One region of the Desulfovibrio sp. GTC20076 genome, then DNA from elsewhere that is predicted to be linked to it. Evidence: riboswitches for the same ligand, from Rfam matches in the RefSeq annotation. Region 1 holds a riboswitch; each other region holds the start of a gene.

The links. Region 1 has a riboswitch for cobalamin ahead of ACZ495_RS05885 (anaerobic ribonucleoside triphosphate reductase). Riboswitches for the same ligand answer to the same signal wherever they lie in the genome.
Region 2: it holds a riboswitch for cobalamin, as region 1 does, so the genes downstream of both, ACZ495_RS07310 (FecCD family ABC transporter permease) here and ACZ495_RS05885 (anaerobic ribonucleoside triphosphate reductase) in region 1, are expected to answer to the same signal.
Region 3: it holds a riboswitch for cobalamin, as region 1 does, so the genes downstream of both, metE (5-methyltetrahydropteroyltriglutamate--homocysteine S-methyltransferase) here and ACZ495_RS05885 (anaerobic ribonucleoside triphosphate reductase) in region 1, are expected to answer to the same signal.
Region 4: it holds a riboswitch for cobalamin, as region 1 does, so the genes downstream of both, ACZ495_RS11925 (sirohydrochlorin cobaltochelatase) here and ACZ495_RS05885 (anaerobic ribonucleoside triphosphate reductase) in region 1, are expected to answer to the same signal.

Annotation. Positions count from the first base shown of each region.
Region 1 is NZ_AP039366.1:1,332,292-1,334,485, forward strand. Features, by position in the region: gene ACZ495_RS05885 (anaerobic ribonucleoside triphosphate reductase) at 1-831, opposite strand, end outside; cobalamin riboswitch at 1,027-1,208, opposite strand; gene ACZ495_RS05890 (M16 family metallopeptidase) at 1,815-2,194, opposite strand, start outside.
Region 2 is NZ_AP039366.1:1,665,746-1,667,939, reverse strand. Features, by position in the region: gene ACZ495_RS07315 (purine nucleoside phosphorylase YfiH/LACC1 family protein) at 1-544, shown strand, start outside; cobalamin riboswitch at 790-968, shown strand; gene ACZ495_RS07310 (FecCD family ABC transporter permease) at 1,136-2,194, shown strand, end outside.
Region 3 is NZ_AP039366.1:2,424,631-2,426,824, forward strand. Features, by position in the region: gene ACZ495_RS10755 (tetratricopeptide repeat protein) at 1-569, shown strand, start outside; cobalamin riboswitch at 836-1,030, shown strand; gene metE (5-methyltetrahydropteroyltriglutamate--homocysteine S-methyltransferase) at 1,235-2,194, shown strand, end outside.
Region 4 is NZ_AP039366.1:2,724,160-2,726,353, forward strand. Features, by position in the region: gene ACZ495_RS11920 (PAS domain-containing protein) at 1-73, opposite strand, end outside; gene ACZ495_RS11925 (sirohydrochlorin cobaltochelatase) at 394-1,308, opposite strand; cobalamin riboswitch at 1,342-1,564, opposite strand; gene ACZ495_RS11930 (30S ribosomal protein S1) at 1,728-2,194, shown strand, end outside.

The DNA.
Region 1 (2,194 bases):
CGCCGCCTCAGCAAGCAGCTTTTCAGTAAAGGCAGCCGCTTCTCTTGCGTCCACATGCAAAACAATGCGCACAAAAGAAGAAAAAGCGCGCTCGTATTCCTTGCGGTAGGTTTTTACAACCCCCTCGGCCATGGCAAAGTCGAAATGAGGCACGCTCTGACCGCCGTGCATTTCATTCTGGTTGGCCTGAATGGCTATGCAGGCCAGGGCCGAATAGCTTTCAATGGAATTCGGTTCACGCAAATACCCGTGCCCAGTAGAAAAACCATTTTTAAACAGGGGGATAAGATCTATCTGGCAGCACGTTTCCGTGAGCATATAGAAATCTTTGTCGTGAATATGAATATCACCGTGAATATGGGCTGCCGAAGCGTCTTTGGGTAAGATATAGTTATCTATGAAAAATTTTGACCCTTCGGAGCCGTATTTGAGCATGGTGCCCATGGCCGTATCGCCGTCAATATTGGCGTTTTCGCGCTTGATATCCTCATGGATGGCGGCGGAATACGTCAGCTTTTTATAAATATCCATGAGATACGATTCCGCATTGCGAATTTTCGTATGCTCGGCACGATACAGGATGTAGGCCTTGGCGGTTTTGGCGTAATCATACTGAATCAATGATTCTTCAACCACGTCCTGAATTTCTTCAACGTGCTTCAGACCACGTTCATTCAGCTTTTTGCAAACTTTTTCGGTGACGAATAAAAGGTCAGTGGGGGACATATCCTCGCCCCCCACAGCCTGATTGGCCTTGGTGATGGCGTTGAGGATCTTGACTGAATCAAAGGGCACTGCCGTGCCATCGCGCTTGATGATGCTGGCGGGCATGGAAGAAAGCTCCCGGAACATAGTGAACAGGGCCGTCCAGAATATGGACGCAAATACCGATACCTAATGGAGGGGCAAACAAAATAACAGGAACATGCCTGCAGCCGAAGGCAGACCGCCCTCAGCGGGGGGACTGACCGACAAAAGCCCCGTGTCGGTTGTCCTTATTGGGGTTACAGGGGATACCCATCACCCTTTGAAGGTAAGTTGAAAGCAGGTCTTCCGGCTTGCCGGCCATCTTTCGGCCTTCCCGGGCTGAACCCAGTGGCGCATGGTGAAAGACAGTTTGTTGCCCGGCTTACGGCGGCGGGTCCGCTCCCGCTTTTCACGGGATTCCCGATTAAGCCCGGTGGGGCACTTTCAATGTCTAGAAAATCTCAAAAGAACCGCTTCATGTCAATTGGGGTTGGTAAAAAAGACTTCCTAGGTGCATGGGAACAGTTTAGTTTATATTAAGAAAAATTTTTAATTACGCTCGTTAAGCAGGACTGAAAAAAGACCGCAAAAGAGCACAGGGCGAGAATGGGGGCTCTGCCCTGCTTAACACTGCCGGAACCGCTATTGAAAGTTCCGCAGCCTGATATGCTGGCTGGTGACTTCCCTCAGTGCGGATCTGCAACCTAGCGCACTGCGAAGATGATTTCAAGGCTGCTCAAGTCCTTGATACAAGCGGATTTTTGAAGTTAGCAGCTAAAAACCCGCGCTAGTGGCCGTTTTTTTCAGGTCATTTTTTTTCGATAAATATTCCTGACAAGCTGGAGGCAGCACTTCCCCTCCTTCACAGACAGTAAAAAAACGCCGATACTGACGGTACGTGCCGACTTTCGGCCATAGCCGTTTCTTTGTGAAACAGGCCTGCCCTTCTTCTTATTGCCATGCAAAACCCCATCAGGCTCCAGGTTCGCGCAAGAGGCTTCACCTGAAAGGCCTGATGGGGGCAAAACACACTGTCGTCACGCACCTTCGCGGAACTACAGGTATTGTCAGGGCAAGAGCACCAGTTCGTAAGCGTTTTCCTGCTCCAGATATTTCCTGGCCACGGCCTGCACCTGAGCAGGCGTCAGGGTTGCGGCCTTTTCAATAAGCTGGCGGTCAAAGTCATAGGGGCGGCGCAAAAGGGCATCACCGGCGGCATCCGCAGCCCGTGCGCCCAGGCTTTGCCGTTCGCGAAAGTATGCGCCAAGCAGACGGTTTGCCCCGGCCTCCAGTTGCGCAGCCGACAGGGGTTTTGCCTTGATGTCGGCAATAATCTTGCCAAAACCTTTACGGGCCTGCTCCACTTTGTCCGGAGTAGTGCCTATGTAAAAAGCCATCATTCCTGCTTCGGGCATACTGCGATAAAAAGCCGTCACCGTGTAACCCA
Region 2 (2,194 bases), 330 kb from region 1:
GGTGCATGGCCATGTGATGGTTTTTGAGCCGCAGCCTGTAGCCTGTGATGCCGCGCCTGCCGAAGAAGGCGACGGCATGGCTACTGCGCGGCCCGGCATGGGCCTGTTTATCAAAACGGCAGACTGCCAGCCCATTCTTCTGGCACACAAAAGCGGCCGGTATGTGGCGGCCATGCATGCGGGCTGGCGCGGCAACCGCTGTGATTTCCCCCTCACCGGCCTTGTGCGTTTTTGCGAGCGCTATGATCTCAAGCCGCAGGATGTTTTTGCCGTGCGCGGGCCGAGTCTTGGCCCAGGCATGGCGGAGTTTGTCAATTTTGACAGGGAGTGGGGCGCGGAATTCCGCCCGTGGTTTGACGAAGGCAGCCACACTATGGACCTCTGGAGCCTGACCCGGCATCAGCTCATGCTGGCTGGCCTGCCCGCGCGTAACATTTTTGGCTTGGATATCTGCACGGCCAGCAATAACGAACAGTTTTTCTCCTATCGCCGCGCGAAAGCCTCGGGGCGTCAGGCCAGCATTATCTGGATTCAGAACGGGTAGGGCGGGGCAGGTCTCGCGCAGCCAGTCTTGAAAGGGCCTCTGGCCTACGCCTGATGTTCCTCTGCACGGCGAGCTGGCAAGGTATTTTTGCCGCCCATTGCTTCGGTTCCCGTCTGTCGCCTGTGCGGCCTGAGGCTGACTGCCCTGTGTCTCCAGCGCCGTGCCGCAGGCGCGGCAGTCTTGGCGCACACACGCAGCCGCCTTGCCTGGGCCGCGTTCGGCATTGACAGCCCGCCTGCCCCCGCCTAAAGTATGCGCGGCAATGGTAGCCGGAACACCGGCTTGAAAAGGGAATCCCGTGCAATGCGGGAGCGGACCCGCCGCCGTAAGGTTCATGAACCTCGCACCATGCAGCGCCACTGGAAACGGGAAGGCCGGGGCGGGGGAACCAAGCCGGAAGACCTGCCTTGCCCTGCGGCCCGCGCATGACGCGCAGAGCCGCTGTTGCGGCCAGGGCCGCCACGGCAACGGGTTTTTGCCGGCAGGATTGAGGAAATACGGGCCTCTTCCGCCAATGCGCCAAACGGCGTACTGCGCGGGAGGGGCCTTTTTTATACACCCGGCGGCCTGCCGGGTGCGCAAAGGGCGGGCATGACCGCGACACCATATATATCCTCACATTCCGGCACTGCTTTTCCAAGGCTGTGGCCCGCATTTGCTGTTCTGACAGTCCTGTGGCTTGTTTCGCTGCCGCTGGCCTGTCTGCCCGGCCCTGTTTCGCTATCTGCGGAGCAGGTTTTTCATGCTCTGGCGGCCCAGTTGGGGCTGGTACAGGAGCCGCAGGACGCCTCCCTCATGCTGGTTGTAGGGCAGATACGGCTTGCCCGCGTGTGCCTTGCGGCTTTGTGCGGCGGCGCTTTGGCTGTGGCGGGCGTGGCCTTGCAGGGTGTGTTGCGCAATCCGCTCGCTGATCCTTTTACCTTGGGCATTTCTGCCGGAGCGGCTTGCGGGGCCAGTGTGGCCATCGCCTTGGGCGGCGTTCTGGCCGCAACCCTGAGCGCCCCTTTGGCTGCCCTGCGGCTGCCACTGCCCGGCCCTGCGGCCCTTGTGCCCCCTGCGGCCCTTGCCGGAGCGTTGCTGGCCCTTGCCGGGGCATTATGGCTCGGCCGGGGCGATGGCGGTTTCAGGCGTGAGAGCGTCATTCTGGCGGGCATTGCTGTGGCAGCTTTTCTGGGGGCGCTGGTGGCCCTGATCAAGGCGCTCAACGAAGAATCCGTCACGAGCATCGTGTTCTGGATTATGGGGTCTTTTCAAGGGCGCGGGTGGGACAGCCTGCCATTGCTGCTGCTGACTCTTGTGCCCGGTCTGCTGGCCGTGGGTATGGGCTGGCGGGCGCTGGACGTACTGGCGCTGGGGGATGAGCAGGCCGCCCAGCTTGGCCTGCATGTGGGCAGGGCGCGCCTGTGGCTGTTGGCCGGTGCAAGCTGCATGACGGCGGGCTGTGTGGCCGTGGCCGGGGTCATAGGTTTTGTGGGCCTGGTTGTGCCGCATGTGCTGCGTCTTGTTTTGGGCTGCGGGCATGGCCCTTTGCTGGCCGGAGCATTTTTCGGCGGCGGCGTGCTGCTGGTCTGGGCCGATGTGCTGGCCCGCTGCGTGCTTGACGGCGGGCAGGAACTGCCTGTGGGGGTGGTAACGGCCCTTGTGGGCGGA
Region 3 (2,194 bases), 1.1 Mb from region 1:
TCGCCCGGCTGGGCCATCTCTATCGCGCCGGAGAGGGTGTGGAAAAGAATGCGGCACGAGCCACGCTTTTACTCTATGCGGCAGCCATGCGCGGCTCTGTTCATGCCATGAAAGAGCTGGAGGCCATGGCCGAAGCCTCCGGAGTACGCCACGGAGCCGTGCTTTTCGGGCAACGGCTGGATACGGCCAACCGCACGGCCATGCGCGACACGCTTTCCAGGGCCGGCATGCAGCCGTCCCGGCAGGACGATGCCTATATCTGCGACCTGTATATCCCCGGCGCCCTTGTACCCGGCGCACGGCAAATGGCTCTTTGCTACGGCCCGGGCAGGCCCGCGCCTCTGGGCTTTGTAGAACTGGAATATGCCGCCCCCCACAAGGACACCGCCCAGAGCATCATGCGCATGGTCAGTGAGCGCTTCGGGCCGCCATCCGCCGGAGAAGGGGACGACGGACACATCTGGAATCTCGGTACGGTCATCGTGGCCACGCGCTACAACCCCGCGCAACAGACGGTCAGCCTCATGTATATGGTTCCCGCCATCTACCACCTGACACGCCAGGACTAGGCCGCCGGCCCCATGGCCATGACCGCAATGGCTGCTCCGGCTGCGTCAGCGCTTGCCACGCGGCAGGCTTCTTTTTGCCTCGCGTTCCCACATCTACAGCAACGGCTGAAGCAGTTCTGCTGCTTCCATCCATAACGTCCCTTCAGGTTGCTACCGTCCTCTCCCTGCCAGAGGCGTAGACTGCGCAGCATCGGCCTGCATCCGCAACCCGCCCGGCCGTAACAGACAGAAATCTTCCGGAGGGGCTGCACCAGTCTTGACACGAATGACCGCTTATAATATCAGGTTATCTCAATATAGTGATGAGAAACGGAAAACGGTGAAAATCCGTTGCGGACGCGCCACTGTAACCGGCACACACCCCGCGCCGCGCCACTGTTCTGCTGAACGGGAAGACGCGGCCACGCGCTACATACGCGCAGGGGCCGGAAGCCAGGAGACGCCTCGTCACGGCCGCCACCCGGCGGCACGGCAGTACTGTCTCGCGTTCAGGCAAGCGCCAGGCCCGGCTTTTTAGCCGGCCAGGTCATGTGCATCCGTGATGCGCATGCCGGCAGGTTTTCGTACCTGCCGTGAAGAGGAACCGGGAGCCTCCTCCCTCTTCAGGTATAAACGCTCTCCGCGTGAAAAGACTGCCCTTTCAACACCATATGAAAGGAGCAACCATGCAGACCCACATCCTCGGCTTTCCTTCCATCGGCAGGCACCGGGAGCTCAAACTGGCTCTCGAATCCTTCTGGCGAGGTGACACGTGCGCCCAGACCCTCAAGGAAACCGCCCACAACCTTCAGCACCAGCACTGGAACATTCAGCAGCAGGCCGGACTGACCCATGTCGCCACTGGTGATTTTTCCCTGTATGACCGCATGCTGGACACAAGCATCATGCTCGGGGCCATCCCGTCGCGTTTTGCGCCCTGCGACCGGGGCGGCAAGGATGAGTCTGCCCGCTACTTTGCCATGGCACGCGGCGATGCCTCGCGCAACATCCCTGCCCTGGAAATGACCAAGTGGTTTGATACCAACTATCACTACCTTGTGCCGGAAATCGAACCCGATGCCGTATGGACTCCCGGTGAACATCCCGTGCTTGAAGCCACAATGCGGGCAGCCGCTTTGGGTTTCAGTCCCAAACCTGCCGTCATCGGGCCTTTTACCTGGCTGGCGCTGGCCAAAGGTCAGGCAAAGGCGGATCCCTGGGCGCGCCTGGACGAGGTTCTGGCTGCCTATGCCGCCCTCATCAGACGGCTGGCTCCCCTCTGTACCCTGATACAGATTGAAGAACCTGTGCTCGGCACAGATCTTTTGCCCGATGCTGCTGCCCAACGCTTTACTGCGGCCTATGGGGCACTCAATACAGCGGCCGGCACGGCATCATGCGGACTCATGCTCACAACCTATTTTGGCCCGCTGACGCGGCACCTGCCCCTGGCTGTAAACAGCGGTTGCGCAGCCCTGCACATCGATCTTGTGCGCGCTCCCGGGCAGCTTGACGATGTTCTGTCGGCCCTGCCCGATGGCACGGCCCTGTCCCTAGGGCTTGTGGACGGCCGCAACATCTGGAAAGCCAGCTACGCGCAGGCAACGCAGCTTGCGCAGCGCGCTGCAAAAAAGCTTGGCAGCCAT
Region 4 (2,194 bases), 1.4 Mb from region 1:
GTCCGCTTCTGGCTGTGCGGCGGGGTTGTGCGGCGGCGCGCGGCGGGGATATCTTGCGACTTTGCTTGGGCATGCGGGCCTCCCCCGGCGGACAGGGAACCGGACTGTGGCCGAAAAAAGGCCATCCGGCGTGTTAAGGATGAAATTTTAAGGCATGCTACACAAAAAAACAGATATTGTGTACCCCAAGATCCCACAATCGGGCAGAAGAGTTGCTGGCGGCATCGGGGGCATCTGCCTTGCAGGCCTGTCTGCCGTGGCAGGCCCGGCCGTCCGGCATGGGCGGGAAATGCAAAAAAGGTGCGCGGCCCGGGGCATGGCCCGGCCCGCGCACCTGACATTGTTGTAACGCGCCCGTGCGGGACGGCAGCCAGCAGGCGCTTATGCGGCCTGTTACGGCTTTCTGGGTTCCCTGGTCAGGTCGTCGGCACTTTCCTTGGCATGGCGCACGAAAATGGCGGCCGTGCCGGGCATCTCGCCCAGGCCTTTGAGGTGGGCGTCAACCTTGATGCCCGCTTTTTTGAGCTGGCTGGCCCACGAGTCTTCCTCGTCGCCGGCAAGGTCGTTGCGGGCGTGGTCTCCGGCAACCAGCATCAGCGGGGCTAGTACCACCTGCTTGACCTTGGCGGCTTTGAGTTCCTTGAGCAGGTCTTCAAAGGTGCGCGCGCCCTCTACTGTGGCCATGTGGACCTTTTTGTCCGCAGCCTTGAACACGGCGCATACGCCTTCAAAGGCAAGGTCGGCGCGCCCGTGGCTCTGGCCGTGGCCCATAAGCACAAGGGCAGTATTTTTGCCGCGGGCTTTTTTGGTGTCAGCCAGCAGGATCGCAGCCAGTTCCTGCGCATCGGCCCTGGATTCCAGCAGGGGGCGGCCCAGGAAAACCGCGTCGAAACGGCCCGGATGTTTGCTCACGTCAAGCAGAACTGCGCGTTCAAGGGCTGAAAATTCTTCGCCGCCAAGCACATGCAGCGACTGCACGCGCACAACCTTTACGCCGTCTTTGGCAAGCTGGGCCATGCCATCGCTGATGCCGCCCACGGGCTGGCCCTGTTCGGCCAGTTTTTTACGAATGATCTGTGATGTATAGGCCCACACCACGGGCGATCCGGGAAAAGCCTTTTTAAATTCAGCATCTACGGCATTGAAGGCGGGCATGCCCTCGGGAACGCTGGTGCCGAAGGCCACCAGCAGCACCCCTTCCTTGGGGGCATCGGCGGCATGGCTTGTGCCGTGCAGGCACAGGCTCGCGAGCAGCAGCAGAACGAAAAGCAGCGGGCGAAACCCCGCATGTGAAAGGATACGCGGCATGGCAACCTCCTCAATTTCGCGTTGAAAGGTTCGCAAAGGGCACCGGCCCCGGCGGATGTTCGGACTTGAGGGCTGTGGGGCCATATGGCCCGCGCCTTGGCTTCGCCTTCACCGCATATGCGACTGGCTGTCGCATGCCGCTCTTCAGAACAGCATGAAGAAGCTTTGTCCCCTCTTACCGCAGCGCGACTGTTTTCGATTTGCACGAAATTCCCCGCCAAAACGACAGAGGACAACAGGGCGCGGTAAATGTCAAGGCAGGCGGTGGCTTGCGCCAGCCGGGGAAATACAGGGACTTCGGAACCGGTTTTCGGCTCCGGAGGCCATTTTTGGCGGATTTTTCCTTGTTCTTTCGGCAGAATTCTGGTACTTATGCGGCCTCCCTTGTATTAGGGAAATCATGTTTGGAGGCTGGACATATGGCAGGTTTGGAAACCGGGCACGAAACCGAAATGAATTTCGAGAGTGCCCTCGAAAACTACCTCACTTCCGATTTTGGCGACCTTGAAGAAGGCTCTATCACCAAGGGTGAGATCGTTCGTGTGGATGACGACAATGTGCTGGTGGACGTGAACTTCAAGTCCGAGGGGCAGATCCCCACGGCCGAATTTCGCGATGCCGCCGGAAACATCGGCGTTGCCGTGGGCGACAAGGTGGACGTGTACGTTGTTCGCAAGAACGAAAACGACGGAACCATCACCCTTTCTTTTGAAAAGGCCAAACGCATGCAGGTTTTCGACCAGCTCGAAGACGTGCAGGAAAACAACAGGGTCATCACGGGCCACATTGTGCGTCGCATCAAGGGCGGCTACACTGTGGATATCGGCGGAGTAGAGGCCTTTTTGCCCGGTTCCCATGTGGACCTGCGCCCCGTGCCGGACATGGA